DNA from 4 places in the Paraburkholderia sp. Ac-20336 genome. Region 1 is predicted to be linked to each of the others. Evidence: riboswitches for the same ligand, from Rfam matches in the RefSeq annotation. Region 1 holds a riboswitch; each other region holds the start of a gene.
What was found. A riboswitch is a leader RNA that binds a small molecule or an ion and turns the genes downstream of it on or off. The one in region 1 is predicted to bind cobalamin.
Positions count from the first base shown of each region.

Region 1 (4,294 bases):
GTGCGCTTCTTCTTCCTGCTGACGTTCGCCGCCGCGATTCCGGCGATCGTCTCGGGCGGCATCGCCGAGCGCTCGAAATTCAACCCGCAGCTGTTCGCGACGTTCGTGCTGGTCGGCTTCGTCTATCCGTTCTTCGAAGGCATCGCGTGGAATGACCGCTTCGGCATTCAGGACTGGCTCACGCAGGCGTTCGGCGCGCCGTTCCACGACTTCGCGGGCTCGGTCGTCGTGCACGCGTTCGGCGGCTGGGTCGCGTTGCCGGCCGTGCTGCTGCTCGGCGCGCGCCACGGCCGTTATCACCGCGACGGCGGCATCGCCGCGCATCCGCCCTCGAACATTCCGTTTCTCGCGCTCGGCGCATGGGTGCTGACGGTCGGCTGGTTCGGCTTTAACGTGATGAGCGCGCAGACGCTCGACAAGATCAGCGGCCTCGTCGCGGTCAACTCGCTGATGGCGATGGTCGGCGGCACGCTGAGCGCCTGGTTCGCCGGCCGCAACGACCCCGGCTTCACGTACAACGGCCCGCTCGCCGGACTCGTCGCGGTATGCGCGGGCTCCGACCTCATGCACCCGCTCGGCGCGCTGGTGACGGGCGGCATCGCCGGCGTGCTGTTCGTCTATATGTTCACCTGCGTGCAGAACCGCTGGCGCATCGACGACGTGCTCGGCGTATGGCCGCTGCACGGCCTGTGCGGCGCGTGGGGCGGCATCGCGGCCGGCATCTTCGGGATGCGCGCGCTGGGCGGCATGGGTGGCGTGTCGCTCGGCGCGCAGGTGCTCGGCACGCTCGGCGGCATCGTCGTGGCGGTGCTCGGCGGCACGCTCGTGTATGGCGTGATCCGCATGACCGTGGGCCTGAGGCTCGATCAGGAAGAGGAATACAACGGCGCGGATCTGTCGATCCACAAGATTTCGGCGACGCCGGAGTGAGCCGGGGTGCGCGTACAAATGCGCACACCGATGTTAGACTGCGCGGCTGGAGATGGCATTCTCCCTTAACCGCCCTTGGGGCTGATGATGCCTGCTACGCCCGGTCATGCGGACGCGGCATCGTCTCGCCCGCATGAACCGGTTTGTCGACACACTCCGGTTTCCGATCCTCTTCCATGTATTGGTCCTTTCTCGCTGTCGCCATCGGCGGCGCACTCGGCTCGCTGTTTCGCTGGTTCCTCGGCATTCGCCTGAACGGCCTGTTTAGCGGACTGCCGCTCGGCACGCTGGCCGCCAACGTGATCGCCGGCTACATCATCGGCGTGGCGGTCGCGGGCTTCGCGCGCGTGCCGCAACTCGCGCCGGAATGGCGGCTCTTCGTCATCACCGGTTTGATGGGTGGTCTCTCAACGTTCTCGACCTTCTCCGCCGAAGTCGTGCAACGCCTGCAGGACGGACGGCTCGGCTGGGCGGCCGGCGAAGTCGCGATTCACGTCAGCGCCTCGCTCGCGATGACGATCCTCGGCATCGCAACGGTGTCGCTGCTGTCGCGCTGAGCAGCCGGCTCGACACTCGCTCGGCACCCGCGCAGTACTCGCGTGCGGACATGCGTGCCGCCGCCCGAAAAACCCAACCGGGAGCGAAACCGGAACCCGTTCGACGGTCTCGCCGACTCTCGCGGCCGGCGCAGAAATCGACTTTTCAGTATCGGCGATGTATAAGCCCACAGGGCCTACGCCTCAACACGGACACAGCGGGAAGCCGGTGAGATTCCGGCGCGGTCGCGCCACTGTATCGGGGGAACCTGTTTCACCCCGGAGTCAGACCTCGCTATGTCGTCTTTTCCCAACCTGCACGGAACGCGCAATTCCTGGAGATTCAACATGCTTGATCGACTCGTCGAGATTTTCAACGATTCGGATTCGAGAGTCCGCAGCAAATTATTCGGCATCTACGGCGTGCTGATCGCCATCAACCTGCTCGCGTGGCTGTGGGCGATCGTGGCGTTCCACCACTATCCGGTGCTGCTCGGCACCGCGCTGCTCGCGTACGGATTCGGCCTGCGCCATGCCGTCGACGCCGACCACATCGCCGCCATCGACAACGTGACGCGCAAGCTCATGCAGGAACGCAAGCGGCCCGTTGCCGTGGGCTTCTTTTTCTCGCTCGGCCATTCGAGCGTGGTCGTGCTCGCGTCGGTCGCGGTGGCGCTCGCGACCACCGCGATCCAGGGCCGCTTCGACAACTACAGGGAGATCGGCGGCATCGTCAGCACGGCCGTGTCGTCCTTTTTCCTGTTCGCGCTCGCGCTGATGAACTTCCTGATTCTGCGCGGCATCTACCGCGCGTGGCGCCACGTGCGCAATGGCGGCGCCTATGTCGACGACGACTTCGACATGCTGCTCGCGAATCGAGGCTTCATCGCGCGCCTGTTCCGGCCGCTCTTCCGGCTCGTGACGCGTAGCTGGCACATGTATCCGATCGGCTTTCTGTTCGGCCTCGGCTTCGACACCGCCACGGAAATCGGCCTGCTCGGCATCGCGGCGACGCAGGCGGCCAAGGGGCTCTCGCCGTGGGCGATCATGGTGTTTCCGGTGCTGTTCAGTGCGGGCATGTCGCTCGTCGACACGCTCGACGGCCACCTGATGCTCGGCGCCTACGGCTGGGCGTACGAAAGGCCGCTGCGCAAGATCTACTACAACATGACGATCACGCTCGTCTCGATCGCGGTCGCGCTCGTGATCGGCGGCATCGAGGCGCTCGGCCTTCTCGCGGATCAGCTGAACCTGAAAGGCGGCATCTGGGACGCGATCGGCGCGCTCAACGATAACTTCGGCATGCTCGGCTACATCATCATCGGCATCTTCGCGCTCAGCTGGCTCGTGTCGGCGGTGATCTATCGCGTGAAGCGTTTCGACGAGGTGCAGACCAACCCGCAGGTCTGAGCGTACGAGAGCGGAAAGAAAGCGGAAAAGAAAAAAAGGCGTCACGTTGCCGTGACGCCTTAAAAGTTCTAGCCATTCCGAGGGCCGTGCTAGAACCTGAGAGACGGTATTAAAGCAAAAGCAGCGGGGGTTAAAAGCGGTGCCTGAAAGCAGACTTCGAAAGCATTCGCCGCCGAGCCCCTTGCATTCCCGCGCGATACGGGCAACGGGAACGATACGGCCGGCAACCTTTCTGGAAGATTCCATCTTTCGAAATAATGTTCCATTTTTTATGATTATGCTGACTAAGTCAAGCAAAATCCGAATCCAGGTCGTTCCGGCAACTTTTTCCGATAGAATCGATTTGTCACAAACAAAACTGAACTGGTGCCACGGCTGGAAGATGCCCGCCGTCTTCCGTAGACCGGCCGTCGACGGGGGACGAACTCAGAATCTGAAATACAGTTCCAAAAAACCATGAAACGACCTACTCCGATCCCGAGCGCAGCGGTCGTCGCCAAAGACCGGGACGGCTCGGGCGACGAAGTCACCGCCCTCGCTCGCGGCCTGACCGTGCTGCGCTCGATTGCCGCCGCGAACGCGCCGCTGAGCAATCGCGAACTCGCCGAACTCACCGGCATTCCGAAGCCGACGGTCTCGCGCATCACGGCGACGCTGGTCAGCGCCGGCTTCCTGCTGCGGCTGCCCGACAGCGAACGCTTCGTGCTGACTTCGTCGGTGCTGGAGCTGAGCAACGGCTTTCTGCGCAATTTCGACATCCGCGCCCGCGCACGGCCTTTCCTGATCGAACTCGCCGAGCGCACCGCCCTCTCGGTGCATCTGGCCGTGCGCGACCGCTTCGACATGGTCGTGATCGACACGATCCGGCCGCGCTCGGCGGTGCTCGTGTCGCGGCTCGAAATCGGCTCGCGCATGAGCCTGACGCGCACCGCGGTCGGCCGCGCCTATCTGGTGGCGCTCGAGCAGCCGGAACGCGAAGCGTTGCTTGCCGGTCTGCAGACGGCCGAAGGCAACGAATGGGGCTACATCGGCGGACGGCTCGAAAGCGCGATCGAGGACACGCTGGAGCGCGGCTTCGCGATCGCCACCGGCGAGTGGTACGACGGCCTCAATGCGATCGCGCTCGGCTTCGTCGGGCCGTCGGGCGAGCGCTATGCGGTCAATTGCGGCGGCGCGGCCGACCAGTGCCCGCGCGACTGGCTCATCTCGCATGCCGCGCCCGCGCTGCTCGAATGCATCGGCAAGATCGTGCTCGAAGTCGGCGGCACGCCGGCGCGCCGGCTCGACACCTGAGGCACCGAGACAGACACCGCGACAGGCACGGCGAAAAGCACCGCGGCCGGATGCGCCACCAGCCGGCGCACGCGGCCGACGGCGCCCGGCGAGGCGCCCCTTCACACCAGGCCAACAATTTCCCA
Region 1 is NZ_JAAGPS010000085.1:22,791-27,084, reverse strand. It holds gene GXB81_RS21500 (ammonium transporter) at 1-930, shown strand, start outside; fluoride riboswitch at 970-1,031, shown strand; gene crcB (fluoride efflux transporter CrcB) at 1,107-1,487, shown strand; cobalamin riboswitch at 1,643-1,781, shown strand; gene GXB81_RS21490 (HoxN/HupN/NixA family nickel/cobalt transporter) at 1,815-2,876, shown strand; gene GXB81_RS21485 (IclR family transcriptional regulator) at 3,333-4,169, shown strand.

Region 2 (4,294 bases), on a different contig from region 1:
CGGCCGCCACGAACCTTCGTCGCGCGCGATGATGATGCGCAGCGAGCGGCAGTCCTGCCATACGTCGATGACCTGCCTCAGACGCCATAGCGCGTTCGAGAGCAGCGCGCCGTCCCAGTGCGCGAGCGCGGCCGCGGGTGGACGCAGCGCCGCGATGCGCTCGCGCAGCGCGTTGGCGGTTTCGTCCGGGTGATAGCCCTTGCTCGGCGCGGGCAGCGGCTGGTTGAACCACTTGATGACGTCTTTGAGCAGCGCGTCGAGTCCTTCGGGCCAGCTGTGCTGGCCGTTGTGGTAGAGCGCGAGCAGCGGGTCGGCGAGCGAGGACATGATCGGCAGCAGCAACTGCATGCGTCCGCGCAGTTCGTGTGCGCGCGCGAGGATGTCGGGCCGCGTGTGATCGTAGGCGAGCTGGCTCAGCAGCAGTTCCAGACCGTTGATCGTGCTCGCGAGCCGCTGCCGCGCGCCCGAAATCGCCGCGCTCGCGATGCGGCCCGACAGCGTTTCGGTCGCGTAGAACGCGGCGTCGCGAAACCATGCGTCGGTGCGCTCGATGATGGTCGGCGCGAGCCGGCTCGGAAACAGCGCACTGCCGACGATGCTCGCGCAGACGATGCCGACGAGGATTTCCTCGGTCCGGCTGACCGCGAGATCGAACACGCCGGTGGGATTCGTCACCGAAGGCAGCGCGATGATCGGCATCGTGTAGGCCGCGAGCATGAACACGTAGCTGCGCGCGGTGCGGTCCGATACCGCGAGGTAGAGCATCGTGCCGGTCCAGAGCGCGACGACCACGCTGAACAGATACGGCGATTCGACGAACGGCGGCACGAGCAGCACCGCGCCCGCCGCGCCGAGCGCAGTGCCGAGCGCGCGATAGAGTGCCTTCGAGCGGGTCGCGCCGACGAACGGGTTCGACACGATATAGACGGTGGCCATCGCCCAGTACGGCCGCGGCAACTGGAACGCGAGTCCGATGTAGAGCGCGAGCATTGCCGCGAAGAACGTCTTGACCGAGAACAGCCAGTCGCGAAAGGAAGGGTAGGCCATAGACCGTTACGCGGACCCGGCGTTGTGTGGCGCCGTTGCGCGGACGCCGCGTTTGGTGGACTTGCGTGCCTTGACCGTACCGTGCGCCTTGCCGGCGCCTGGGGCCGCGCTCTTGCCGGTCTTGCCGAGTTTGACGGCGAGGGGTTCGCGCCGCGCGGGTTCGCGTTTGAGCGGCGACGTGGTGCGCTTGGACGCGGCGCGTTCGAGCGGCGCGCGGGTGCCCGCTGCAGGTCCGGCCGTTGTGCCGCGTTGCGGCGGCTCGGGCTTCGCCGCCGCTTCGGCGTCGAGCTCGGCGCGGCCGCTGGCATCCGTCGTGAACGCATCGAGCACGCGCAGCGTGGCTTCGAGATCGTCGCGCGACAGGCCCTTGAGCGCCTGGGCGCGCAACGTGACCAGCTCCTCTTCCATCTTCGCGGTGACGGCGCGGCCTTCGTCGGTGAGCGCGACGGTTTTGGCGCGGCGGTCCTCGGGATCTTCCTCGCGGCGCATCAGACCCGCTGCGCATAACTGATCGAGCAGCCGCACGAGCGAAGGGCCTTCGATGCCGACGTGATCGGCGAGCGTAACCTGGCGCACTGCCGAACCGAGCCGGCTCGCGGTCAGAAGCGGGGTCGCGCACGCTTCGGAGACGTTGAAGGCCGCCAGCACGCCATGACTCGTGCGCCGCCACTTTCTGGCGGCGACGACCAGCGTGCTGCTGACGGTGCGGCGCAGGGTATCAAGATTCGGCATGGCAGGTATTGTATTTCCTTGATATTCGTTAGCAAACTATTGAATCGGAAATTCGCGCCGTGCCGGGAGAGTCTGCGGCGCGAATGCGACAGTCGCGTTAAACGGAGGGGGACGGGACGTGTTTCCGATGGTGTCGGATGTTGTGTCGGATGCGGCGGCGGGGCTGCCAGCAGGGGAGCGAAGCCGTATGTTTCGCATGCCGCGTTCGCGTCAGCGAGTGGCGGCTGGCCACCATGTCCAGCCGCGCCGCGAGTGGCGCAATTCGACGACCGACAGCGGAGCGATCTCGATGCGAGGAAATACCTGTGCGGATGCGCCGAGCGCATGCACGATGGCGGCTCGCAGCAGCGGCGCGTGCGTGATGGCGAGCACCGTGTGTGTTTGCGGCGATGCGGCTGGCGGTGCCGGGTTTGCCGCGTTGCATGTCGATGCCGATGTCGTGGGTCCGTCCGGTGCGTCGAGCCATGCGCCGATCCGTTGCACGAGCTGGCTGAACGATTCGCCGCCGGGCGGCGCGGTGTCGGCGTCGCGGGTCCACGCGGCGAGTTGCAAGGGCGCTTCATTGGCGAGATCCGCGAGGCGCTGGCCGCGCCAGTCGCCGTAGTCGATATCCGCTAGCGCTGCGGCGGGTGTGGCGTTCAGGCCGAGCGCCGCAGCTGTATCGCGCGCGCAGGCAGCCGGGCTCGTGAAGACGCGAGCCTCGTGCGCAAGTGCCAGACGGGCGCGCGCCGCTTGCGCTTCGGCGGTGCCGCGCGCGTCGAGCGGGTCGTCGGAAGGGAAGCGGCCGGCGCGTTGCGAGGCCGTCGCCGCGTGGCTTATCAGTAGCAGTCGCGTATCCATTCTGTGCTTTCCCGATGCTGCCGTTTGTCCACGCGAGCTTGCAAACGTGGCCGAAGCTTTCATGAAGGCCGAAGTTTAGCGCGTAGAATAAGGGCTCCGCGAAGCATGGAAGCCGGTGAGAGCCCGGCGCGGTCGCGCCACTGTAATCGGTTTGCAAGCAAGAGCCGAAAGCCAGACCTGTGCTTCGCACCATTCCTATGTCATCGACTTTCGGGGCGCGTTACCCCCAGGAGATATCCATCATGGCCGAAGCCGTTTTCGATCCCGCCGCGCAACCCGCGGCCGAGCCTACTCCGATTCCTTTGCGCGAACTGCTGCCGTGGGTGGTATTCGGCGGTTTGCTGCTGTTGCTCGCGCTTTACTTCGTTGGTGCGGAAGAGGGGGCTACCTCGCTGGTCCCCGGCATGTACGTGCATGAGTTCGTGCACGACGGCCGCCATCTGCTTGGCTTTCCCTGCCACTAACGGAGTCCGACATGGTTGGCAAATTACTGGTGCGCGGGATGCTCGCGGGCATCGTCGCGGGCTTGCTCACATTCAGCTTCGCGAGACTCGCGGGTGAGCCGCAGGTCGATCAGGCTATTTCATTCGAAGAAAAAGCGGCGGCCGCACGCGGCGAAGCTCCCGAGCCCGAACTCGTGAGCCGCGAAACGCAGGCGGGTCTCGGTCTGCTGACCGGCGTCGTGACGTATGGTGCGGCGTTCGGTGGTTTGTTCTCGCTTGTGTTTGCGTATGCCTATGGACGGGCGGGTGCATTGAGCGTGCGCGCGTTGTCCGCATGGCTCGCGCTCGGCGCCTTCATCGCGCTCGTGATCGTGCCGAATATCAAGTATCCGGCGAATCCGCCATCGGTCGGCGATCCCGAGACGATCGGCATGCGCACGGGGCTGTTCTTCCTGATGATCGCCATTTCGCTCGTGACGATGGTGTTTGCGCTGAAGGTGCGCCGCCGCGCGGTTGCGAAGCTCGGCGCGTGGAATGGCTCGATCGTGGCAGGCCTGGTGTTCGTCGCGATCATCGCGGCCGTGCAGTTGTCGATGCCGGTCATCAATGAAGTGCCCGCCGCTTTCCCGGCCGTGCTGCTGTGGAAGTTCCGCGTCGTCGCGATCGGCATGCAGGTGATCATGTGGGCGACGATCGGGTTGCTGTTTGGCGCGCTGGTCGAGCGCAGTGCATTCATGCGTACGAATGCGCGCGTAACGATGAGGTCGGCCTGAGATTGAAGGCAATGCATGACCGCGAAAGCGGTCATGCTTCGCGCGCAACGCGCAAGAATGGTTTTACTTCAATGACTTGGCGTAATTGTGGAGTGGTTATCCACAGGCTTGCGAACATTTTCTGTGGAAAAGCTCCTCAGGTCGCTTTTCGCCAATTACCTAATCTTCTAATCCATGTTCTTCGCTTCTCCCGGTGCAAATTAAATCGGATGGCTAACTAATTTGAATTCGATGCCATGGTGCTCGATTTTTAAGCTCTTCGATTTTTTTAAAAGAAATTGTGAGAAGGGTCTTGACGTGATGCGGGGCGGTCAGCATAATCTCGTTTCTCTGCTGCAGACGCAGCGACGCGAACGAAGCGGTGCCGGGTGGTTTGGGTGCTGTGAGTTTGTGGACCGATCTTTAAAAACCAACAGCCGATAAGTGTGGGCGCTTGATGCGGGGTGCGGACCTGATCTT
Region 2 is NZ_JAAGPS010000046.1:66-4,359, reverse strand. It holds gene GXB81_RS15650 (FUSC family protein) at 1-1,047, opposite strand, end outside; gene GXB81_RS15645 (MarR family transcriptional regulator) at 1,054-1,779, opposite strand; gene GXB81_RS15640 (histidine phosphatase family protein) at 1,990-2,619, opposite strand; cobalamin riboswitch at 2,676-2,819, shown strand; gene GXB81_RS15635 (CbtB-domain containing protein) at 2,862-3,083, shown strand; gene GXB81_RS15630 (CbtA family protein) at 3,095-3,835, shown strand; partial or broken gene GXB81_RS15625 (hypothetical protein) at 4,104-4,294, opposite strand, start outside.
Region 2: another riboswitch for cobalamin. It lies ahead of GXB81_RS15635 (CbtB-domain containing protein); the one in region 1 lies ahead of GXB81_RS21490 (HoxN/HupN/NixA family nickel/cobalt transporter).

Region 3 (4,294 bases), on a different contig from region 1:
GCTATCGCGATCCGCTTGCCTTCGAGCAGGCGCGGCAAGACTTCGGGCACGGGCGAGTCGAAGTCGACGGCCGGCGGCAACTCGGCGAGCGCGGTTGCCGCGAGCGTATCGGCCGCGTGCTCGAGGCGCGCGTCGAGGTCGTCGATTTCGTTCGCCTGGTGCAGGCCAAGGTGCCGGTCGGGCAGCGTGATTTCGTCGCTCGCGGCGATGTGCCCGCACCAGTGCAATTCGGGCGGCAGCGCTTCCTGCAGCATCTGCGCGTGGCGCGCCGAGCCGACGCGATTCGCGAGCACGCCATGAAACGGCAGTTCGGGCCGAAAGCGCGCGAGCCCGAACGCGAGCGCGCCGAAGGTCTGCGCCATCGCCTGCGCGGAGATCACCGCGAGCACCGGCACGCCGAACGTCGCGGCGAGATCGGCGCTGCTCGGCGTGCCGTCGAACAGGCCCATCACGCCTTCGATCAGGATCAGATCGGCCTCGGCCGCCGCCTGCGCGAGCAGGTTGCGGCACGCGGTTTCACCGACCATCCACAGATCGAGCGACAGCACCGGCGCGCCGCTCGCGCGCGCGAGGATCATCGGGTCGAGAAAGTCCGGGCCGGTCTTGAACACGCGCACGCGCCGTCCGAGCCGCCGGTGCAGGCGCGCGAGCCCCGCCGTGATCGTGGTCTTGCCCTGGCCCGAGGCGGGCGCGCTGATAAAGAGCGCGGGACAGGCCGGGCGGCGCGTCGCTTCGGGCGCTGACGGCATCGCTCAGAACTCCACGCCGCGCTGCGCCTTCACGCCCTGCTCGCGATACGGATGCTTGATCGCGCGCATTTCGGTGACGAGATCGGCGGCTTCGATCAGCGCGTCCGGCGCATGGCGGCCGGTCACGACGACGTGCAGCATCGGCGCGCGCGCGTTGATGACCGACAGCACTTCGTCGAGCGGCAGGTATTCGTACTTGAGCACGGTGTTCAGTTCGTCGAGGATCACCATCTGATAGTCGCCGCTTTCGATCATCCGGCGCGCCTCGTCCCAGCCCTTGCGCGCGGTGGCGATGTCGGCGTCGCGGTTCTGGGTGTTCCAGGTGTAGCCGTCGCCCATCGTGACGAAATCGCAGTGTGCGATCGCGCCGAGAAAGTCGCGCTCCGAGGTATGCAGCGCGCCCTTGATGAACTGCACGACGCCAAGGCGCATGCCGTGGCCGAGCACGCGCACGGCCATGCCGAACGCGGCCGTGCTTTTGCCCTTGCCGGTGCCGGTGTTGACGATCAGCAGGCCTTTCTCGACGGTCGCGGCGGCCTGTTTCTTTTCATGGCCCTCGCGGCGGCGTTCGGTCATGCGTTGATGCGATTCGGGATCGGTTTTCATCGAAGGTCCTGTTGGGGAGTGTCGGGTTGGGTTGGAGCGGTGTCGGCGTCGCTGCTGGCCGAGGCGATCGCGACGGTAACGCCGTCGTGCACGGTCTTGGGTACGAGCAGGCGCGCGGGCTGTGTGGGCGATGCAGCGGCTGACGCAGCCGCCAGGGTCTGCGCCGCGAGCAGCGCGCAGGGTTCGCAAACGCCATCGACGCCGAGATGCGTTTGCGCGGCCAGCGACGGCGTGGCGACCGGCACCGCGGCGATCTGCTCGCGGCTGAACACCTGCAACGGCAGCGCATGACGCGCGCAGAATTCGCGCAGGCCCGCTTCGTGGGCCTTGGCGTCGAGCGTGGCGACGGCGTGAATCTGTTCGAAAGAAGCGACGCACGTGTGCGAGCCGAGCGCGGCGCGCACCGCCGCTTCGATCTGTTGCGCCGAACTGCCGAGGCGACAGCCGATGCCGACGCCGAGCGTCTTGCCCGGGCGTCCGGTGTGTCGAGCGGCATCGGCTTTGGCTTCGGCATTCGCGTCAGCGCAAGAGGCCTCGTGCCCGGCGCTGGCGAGCGAGGCGCGCGTCATCGCGGCATGCAAGGCAAACGCCTCGCGGTAATGGAAAAAGGGCGGCTGCCTGCAAGGGCGCACGCGGCAAGGAAGATCGAGGTCATGCGGTACTGCGAATCCGGGCTTGGACCATCGCGCGGCGCGTTGCGTTTTCGCGGCGAAAACCCCGTGGAAAAACGCCACGCTTGGCGCGGCCATGCTTGAACGCCATCACATCCGTTCCCCGCGGATTCCGGCGGCCGGCAGCGCAGCGATGAACGCGGCGCCGCCTCCGCGTCTGGCCGGTATCCGGGCTGGCGGCCTCACGCGCTTTGCCTTCCCGTCCGGATTCGTCGGACAGTGGCGCGAAAAACGCATGTGCGACGCGGCCGGAACGGCGCTCGCGTCGCAGGTCGCTTACCGTTGCGGGGACAGCACAGATTGAACGCATGACGCGCTGCCTGTTTCCCGTTTAACTGCACACGCGAGTGCATGTGCGGGCACCAAACGCGCGCATACGATAGCACATGGCGCCCCGCCGGATAAGCGCGCGCGGCGCTTCACGCGGTGTCCTTTCCTTGACTGCGCATGGCCGTGGGCCTACACTCGCACGCACTTCTGGTGCTCGCGCGCGCATCCATGCGCGTGCAGTTAAACGGGAAACAGGGAGCCCACCTGCTCTGGAACGGGCCAACCTGTGCTGTCCCCGCAACGGTAAGCGAAAAGCGGTATCGGCTGCATGGCCGGCCACCGCGGAGCCGGCTTCGATGTCCACGCGCAAGGCTGCGTCGGCATATCACCACTGGTCGAGAAACCACTCGGCCGGGAAGGGGAAGCGGCGCTTTCGCCAGCCCGGATACCGGCCCGAAGATGCAGGACGGACGCCACGGGGATGCGGCGTCGCGTTCACGACCTCACTTTCCGCTTTCTGTTTTCCGTTGTCGCGGCAACGCCGGCGCTCGTTCCGGCATGCGCGGCGCAACGCCTTCGGATGAACCTCACGATGCAAACTCAATTGCGCAAGATCCCCGTCACGATCGTCACGGGCTTTCTCGGCAGCGGCAAAACCACGCTGCTGCGGCACATTCTTCAGCATGCGGGCGGCAAGCGCATCGCGGTGATCGTCAACGAGTTCGGCGAACTCGGCATCGACGGGGAGATCCTCAAGGGTTGCGGCATCGGCTGCGATGAAAACGGCGTCGAAACCGAAGGGCAACTGTATGAACTCGCGAACGGTTGCCTCTGCTGCACCGTGCAGGAAGAGTTTTTTCCGGTGATGGAAAAGCTCGTCGAGCGCCGCGGCGAAATCGATCACGTGCTGATCGAAACCTCGGGTCTCGCATTGCCGAAGCCGCTCGTGCAGGCGTTCAACTGGCCGCAGATCAAGAGCAGCTTCACGGTCGACGCGGTCGTGACCGTCGTCGATGGTCCGGCTGCCGCGAGCGGCCAGTTTGCCGCGAACCCGGTCGCCGTCGATGCGCAGCGCAAGGTCGATCCGAATCTCGATCACGAATCGCCGCTGCACGAGCTGTTCGAAGATCAGTTGTCCGCGGCCGATCTCGTGATCCTGAACAAGACCGACCTCGTCGACGATGCGCAGCAGCGCGCGGTCGAAGCGCTGATTCGCGGGGAGATTCCGCCGCAGGTGAAGATCGTGCGCGCGCAGCAGGGCCAGCTCGATCTGCACACGCTGCTCGGGCTCGAAGCGGCTTCGGAAGAGACGATCCACCTGCGCCACGATCATCACGGTTCCGCCGACGATCCCGACCACCACCACGACGAATTCGATTCGGTCGTCGTGGAAGCGCGCGTGTCGTCGCGCGACGCGGCGATCGCCGCATTGCAGACGCTTGTCGAAGGCCACACGATTTATCGCGTGAAGGGCTTTGCCGCGTTGCCGGGCGCGGCGATGCGCCTCGTGATTCAGGGCGTGGGGCGGCGCTTCGACAGCTATTTCGACCGGCGCTGGCAGGCTGGCGAAAATGACGGCGGCGCGCACGCCGGCAGCCGTTTCGTGCTGATCGGCGAAGACCTCGATCAGGCCACGCTGCAACGCGCGTTCGACGCGGCACTCGACGCCGCCGCTCCTGCGCCCGCGAGCGTTGCCGCACACCAGGCGTAAGCGCTCATGCATCTGCTACGCACGACGCCGGGCGGTTTCGTCGACGATACGCAGGGCGTGATCCGTATCGATCAGCAGCCTGCCGATATCGTCGTGCTCAGTTCCGCCGACACCACGCTGTCGCTGCTCGCGAGCGTGGTTCCGCGTCTCGGCGACGGCTTCCCGAGCCTGCGGCTCGCCAACGTCACCTATTTGCGGCAGCCGGCGTCGGTCGATTTCTATCTCGACGACGTGTTGCAGCATGCACGCGTCGTCGTGGTCGATCATCTCGGCGGCGAGGCTTACTG
Region 3 is NZ_JAAGPS010000155.1:5,285-9,578, forward strand. It holds gene GXB81_RS27495 (cobyrinate a,c-diamide synthase) at 1-749, opposite strand, end outside; gene cobO (cob(I)yrinic acid a,c-diamide adenosyltransferase) at 753-1,355, opposite strand; gene GXB81_RS27505 (cobalamin biosynthesis protein) at 1,352-1,924, opposite strand; cobalamin riboswitch at 2,168-2,408, opposite strand; cobalamin riboswitch at 2,488-2,768, shown strand; gene cobW (cobalamin biosynthesis protein CobW) at 2,889-4,007, shown strand; gene cobN (cobaltochelatase subunit CobN) at 4,014-4,294, shown strand, end outside.
Region 3: another riboswitch for cobalamin. It lies ahead of GXB81_RS27505 (cobalamin biosynthesis protein); the one in region 1 lies ahead of GXB81_RS21490 (HoxN/HupN/NixA family nickel/cobalt transporter).

Region 4 (4,294 bases), on a different contig from region 1:
GATTGCCGGTGCTGTCCACGCGCGGGCCGCTCACGATCCACTCGCCGCCCACGCGCCAGCCGCCGATGCTGCGATTGATCGCGAGCGAGCCGAAGCGTCGCGCGCGCCGCACGAGGTCGACGTCGTTGTCGAGATCGACGGGATTCTGCAGCGTCAGCGAGGCGCGCACGTCGGTCTTGCCGACATGCCCGCTCCACGATCCTTCGAGCCCCTGCACTTTCGCGTGCCCGACGTTCTCGGCCAGATAGATGCCGGGGATCGTCTGCACGTAATCGATCAGATTCGTATAGCGCGTCTGAAAGGCACTGACACGCACCACGCCGAGCAGGTTCGATGCGTACTGCAAACCCGCTTCGACCGAATGACTGCGCTCGGGCCGGATCGACGGATTGCCGCTCAACGGATAGTACAGATCGTCGAAGCTCGGCGCGCGGAACGCGTCCGAATAGCTTGCGGTTGCCTTCCAGTGCGAGGTGATGTCGAAGCCATAGCCGAGATAGTAACTGTTCGCCCCGCCGAAATCGGAGTACTGGTCGCGCCGCACGTTAGCCTGAATCTGATTGCGGCCGAAGCGCGCGGTATAGCCCGCGAATACCGAATCGACGTGACGGTTGGGCGCCGCGAACGTATCGGAATCGAGGCTCTGATCGAGATGCTCGTAGCCGAGTTGCAGCTTCTGGTTCGCGGCCAGCGCGAAATCGTTCTGCCAGGTGTACTGGCGATTGTCGGTATCGAAGCGGCCGTTGTCGATGCCGTTGGTATTCGACACGCTGCGGTCGTCGCCCTCGGCGACCGTGAAATGCGTGGTCCACCAGTCGGTCAGCTTGCCGTTCGCGAACACCGAGACCTGACGCACCTTGCTATAGAGGTTGTTCAGATCGGTCGGCTCGCCATAGGCGTTGTCGTAGCTGTTGTTGCCGTTCGACTGGAAATAGGTGACGCCGGCGTCCCACCTGTCGCTGAACTTGTGACGCAGCGATGCCGAGAGGCTCTCGTTCAGATTGCCGTTCGCGTTCGGATTCGCGCCGGGCGCTTGCAGCGGATCGAGCGAGGAAAAGCCATCGGTTTTGGTGCGCGCGAGCGAGATGTTGAAGGTCGTGCGGCCGTCCTGATCGAGCGCGCCATTGACGCCGACGGTTTGCGTCTGCGTGTGATAACTGCCGTAGCCCAGCGAAAAATTGAAGCGCGGCGGATGATCGCCGCCATCTTTCGTGAACACCTGCACGACGCCGCCAATCGCACCCGAGCCGTACAACGCCGAGACATTGCCGTTCACGACCTCGACGTGATCGACCTGGTCGAGCGGAATCTGCGCGAGTTGCGCGGAACCGAGGCTCACCGAATCGACGCGCACGCCGTCGATCAGCACCAGCGATTGCGTCGACGACGCGCCGCGCAAAAAGAGGCTCGTCGTCGAACCGGGGCCACCTGTACGCGAGATTTGCGCGCCGGGCGCGAGTTGCAGCAGGCCGGGCAGATCGGTCGCGGTCGTGTCGGCAATGTCCTGCTGATCGAACAGCGTGGTCGGCGGGATCGTGTCAGTGAGTGCCTGCGGTCCGCGCTCGGCGGTCACGACGACTGGCGAGAGTACGGTGGCCGGCGGGGTCGCGCGGGTGTTCGCATCGGCATCGGCATTGGTATTCGCCTCGGCGGACGCGCTCGAAGCTGAAGCCGATGATGCGGCCGACGAAGCAGCCGGCGAAGCAACGGGCGATGCAACATCGGCCGGCACGGAAGACGCCGCCGACGCGGCAGCCGTGGTCCCGGCAGTCTGCGCATGCACGACGGGCGGCAGACCCGCGAACGCGAGCAGCGCCGCGCGGGCGAAGGGGGACAGCATGGGTGAGAGTCCTGTGGATAGCGTGCGCAGCCCGCTTCCCCGCAGGCCGACGCGTAACGAGGCGCCCCCGATGTTTAACGTTTTCGCGGGGGACGTCCTCTCCCTCTGGCCGGTATCCGGGCTGCGACACATCGGCCCCGCCTTCCCACGCGTAACGCGCAGTGGCACACTTGCAGGCTCGGCTTCGACCTGCAATCAGGACCGACCTGCATGACGAGTGCGGTCGCTTACCGTTGCGGGGGCAGCGCAGGTTCGCGCGTGCCGGTGTCGAACCCCGCGCGCGCCCTGCTTCCCGTTTAACTGCGCGCGCCGAAAAGCGCGCGCGGGCACCAGAGTGCGGCCAGTTTAGGAGCGACCCCGGCGAGCGTCAAGAAAGGTCAATCCCTGCGCGAGCCGTGCCGTTGAGTGCAGGTTATTGTCCGATCGACGAGCGGTTTTTCATCTTATGGTCGGGAAAATGCTTGCATAAAGCCAAGTTGTTACGTCTCGAAACGAGACAATTGTCGGAACCTGTAACATTCCGCGCTAAAATGCGAGGTCTTTAGAGGACGCAGCACATGCTCACCGAACTCGAATCACTCTCCCAGAACATCGGCAAGCTGATTGCGATCAGCCAGCGCCACCATGAAGCGCGGCTCGCGCTCGAAGAACAACTCGCGCACACGCGTGCCGAAGTCGAAGCCACGCATGCGGAACTCGCGCAATTGCGCGGGGAGCGCGATGCCCTGCAGGCGGAACGCGATGCGCTCTCCGCCAAGATCGACGACGCTCAGGTGCGCCTGAATGCGATTCTCGAGAAATTGCCGCGTGCCCGCGCGAGCAGCGAACCGGATAACCAGCTCGATCTGCTCGACTCCGCTCAACCCGAACCCGAGGAAGCGGAAAGCGACGTGAGCCGCCACGGAGAAAACGCATGACCACCAAGCAGATCGAAGTATCGATTCTCGACGTACCGTATCGTCTCGCCTGCTCGCCGGAAACCGAAGCCGCCCTGCTCGAAGCGGTCGCACGCGTCGATGCGGAAATGAAGAAAATCCGCAACGGCAGCAACGTGCGCGGCACGGATCGCATTGCCGTCATGGCCGCGCTGTCGCTGGCATCGGAACTGCTTAAGCTGCAAAACAGCGTGCGACACGGAGAAGCATTTCCCGCTGAAGAAATCCGGCGTACAATGCAGCAAATGAACGAACAGCTCGGTACTGTGATTGAACAGTACAGCTTGCAGTAAGCGGTCACAGTCGGCTTCGAACCCAATGTCGAACCGGTCGTGAATTCAACGAAGTAGCTTGAAACGCAGTACTTTTTTGCAAAGCGGGTGTGCGGTGTTGGTAAAGCACATGAGCACCTCTCGCAAGCGTTTGAGTTCTTCTGTTAAAGTTTGAACTGCTGTAGCTTCATCGGTTTAGCTTCCCTGCCTGGTTCGCCAAGGTCATATATTCCTTGAACCAATGCCATGTGCACGGTTGCGGAAATTTGTAGCACGGGCGTGCGCGTCACTCTGTCTGATGTACCCGAAGTGTTGCTAACTGCGACCAATTCTGAACCCCCGGTTCAGGATGCCGGCCTAGCGGCTAAGGCGGGGACCTTATCTGGAACGGCATCGTACTTCGGTTCGATGCCGTTTTTCTTTTGGGCTGCGTTTTCTGGTGCTGTTTTCAGGTGCCTTTTGCATGTACCGGTTCGCGCGCGTCGTTCAATCCCTCACGTTCAATTCGATTCATGCGCTACTGGCTGATGAAGTCCGAACCGGACGAAGCAAGCATCGACGATCTCGCCAACGCACCGCATCGCACGTTGCCGTGGACCGGCGTGCGCAACTATCAGGCACGCAATTTCATGCGCGACACCATGCAGATCGGCGACGGCGTGCTCTTCTACCATTCGAGCTGTCCCGAGCCTGGCATTGCGGGCATCGCGGAAGTCTCGTCCACCGCGTATCCTGACCCGACCCAGTTCGATAACAAGAGTCCGTACTACGACGCGAAGTCGTCGCAGGAAACGCCGCGCTGGATGCTCGTCGACGTCGTGTTCAAAAAGAAGATTCCGCTGATTCCGCTTGCTGCGCTGCGCGAGCATGCCGAGTTGCAGGACATGCGTGTGCTCGCCAAAGGCAACCGTCTGTCGATCACGCCGGTGACCGAAGCCGAATGGCGTTTCATCACAAAACAGCTTGTTTAAGGGCATATCCGGCGTTCGTTCGTGACTTATGACGAACGGGTGAACGCACCGTGTTGTTCTCCGCATGGCGGATAACGCCGAATTAGGGAACCAAGACAACGCGAGTCGCGCCTAATGATCGGACACGCGTGTTGCAGGGCTCATTGAAGGGCTTCGCCTGGCCGGCGAGCCAGCCCGTCGCGAAAGAGAACCCGCAACCCCTACGCCATCACATGTCACTTGTGTCACACGTGCACAACCTGTTCAAACAAGGAGTTCAACAATGACGAAACAAGC
Region 4 is NZ_JAAGPS010000207.1:2,424-6,717, reverse strand. It holds gene GXB81_RS29800 (TonB-dependent receptor) at 1-1,840, opposite strand, end outside; cobalamin riboswitch at 1,930-2,189, opposite strand; gene GXB81_RS29795 (ATPase) at 2,398-2,757, shown strand; gene GXB81_RS29790 (cell division protein ZapA) at 2,754-3,068, shown strand; RNA gene ssrS (6S RNA) at 3,246-3,427, shown strand; gene GXB81_RS29780 (EVE domain-containing protein) at 3,560-4,018, shown strand; gene GXB81_RS29775 (SIMPL domain-containing protein) at 4,281-4,294, shown strand, end outside.
Region 4: another riboswitch for cobalamin. It lies ahead of GXB81_RS29800 (TonB-dependent receptor); the one in region 1 lies ahead of GXB81_RS21490 (HoxN/HupN/NixA family nickel/cobalt transporter).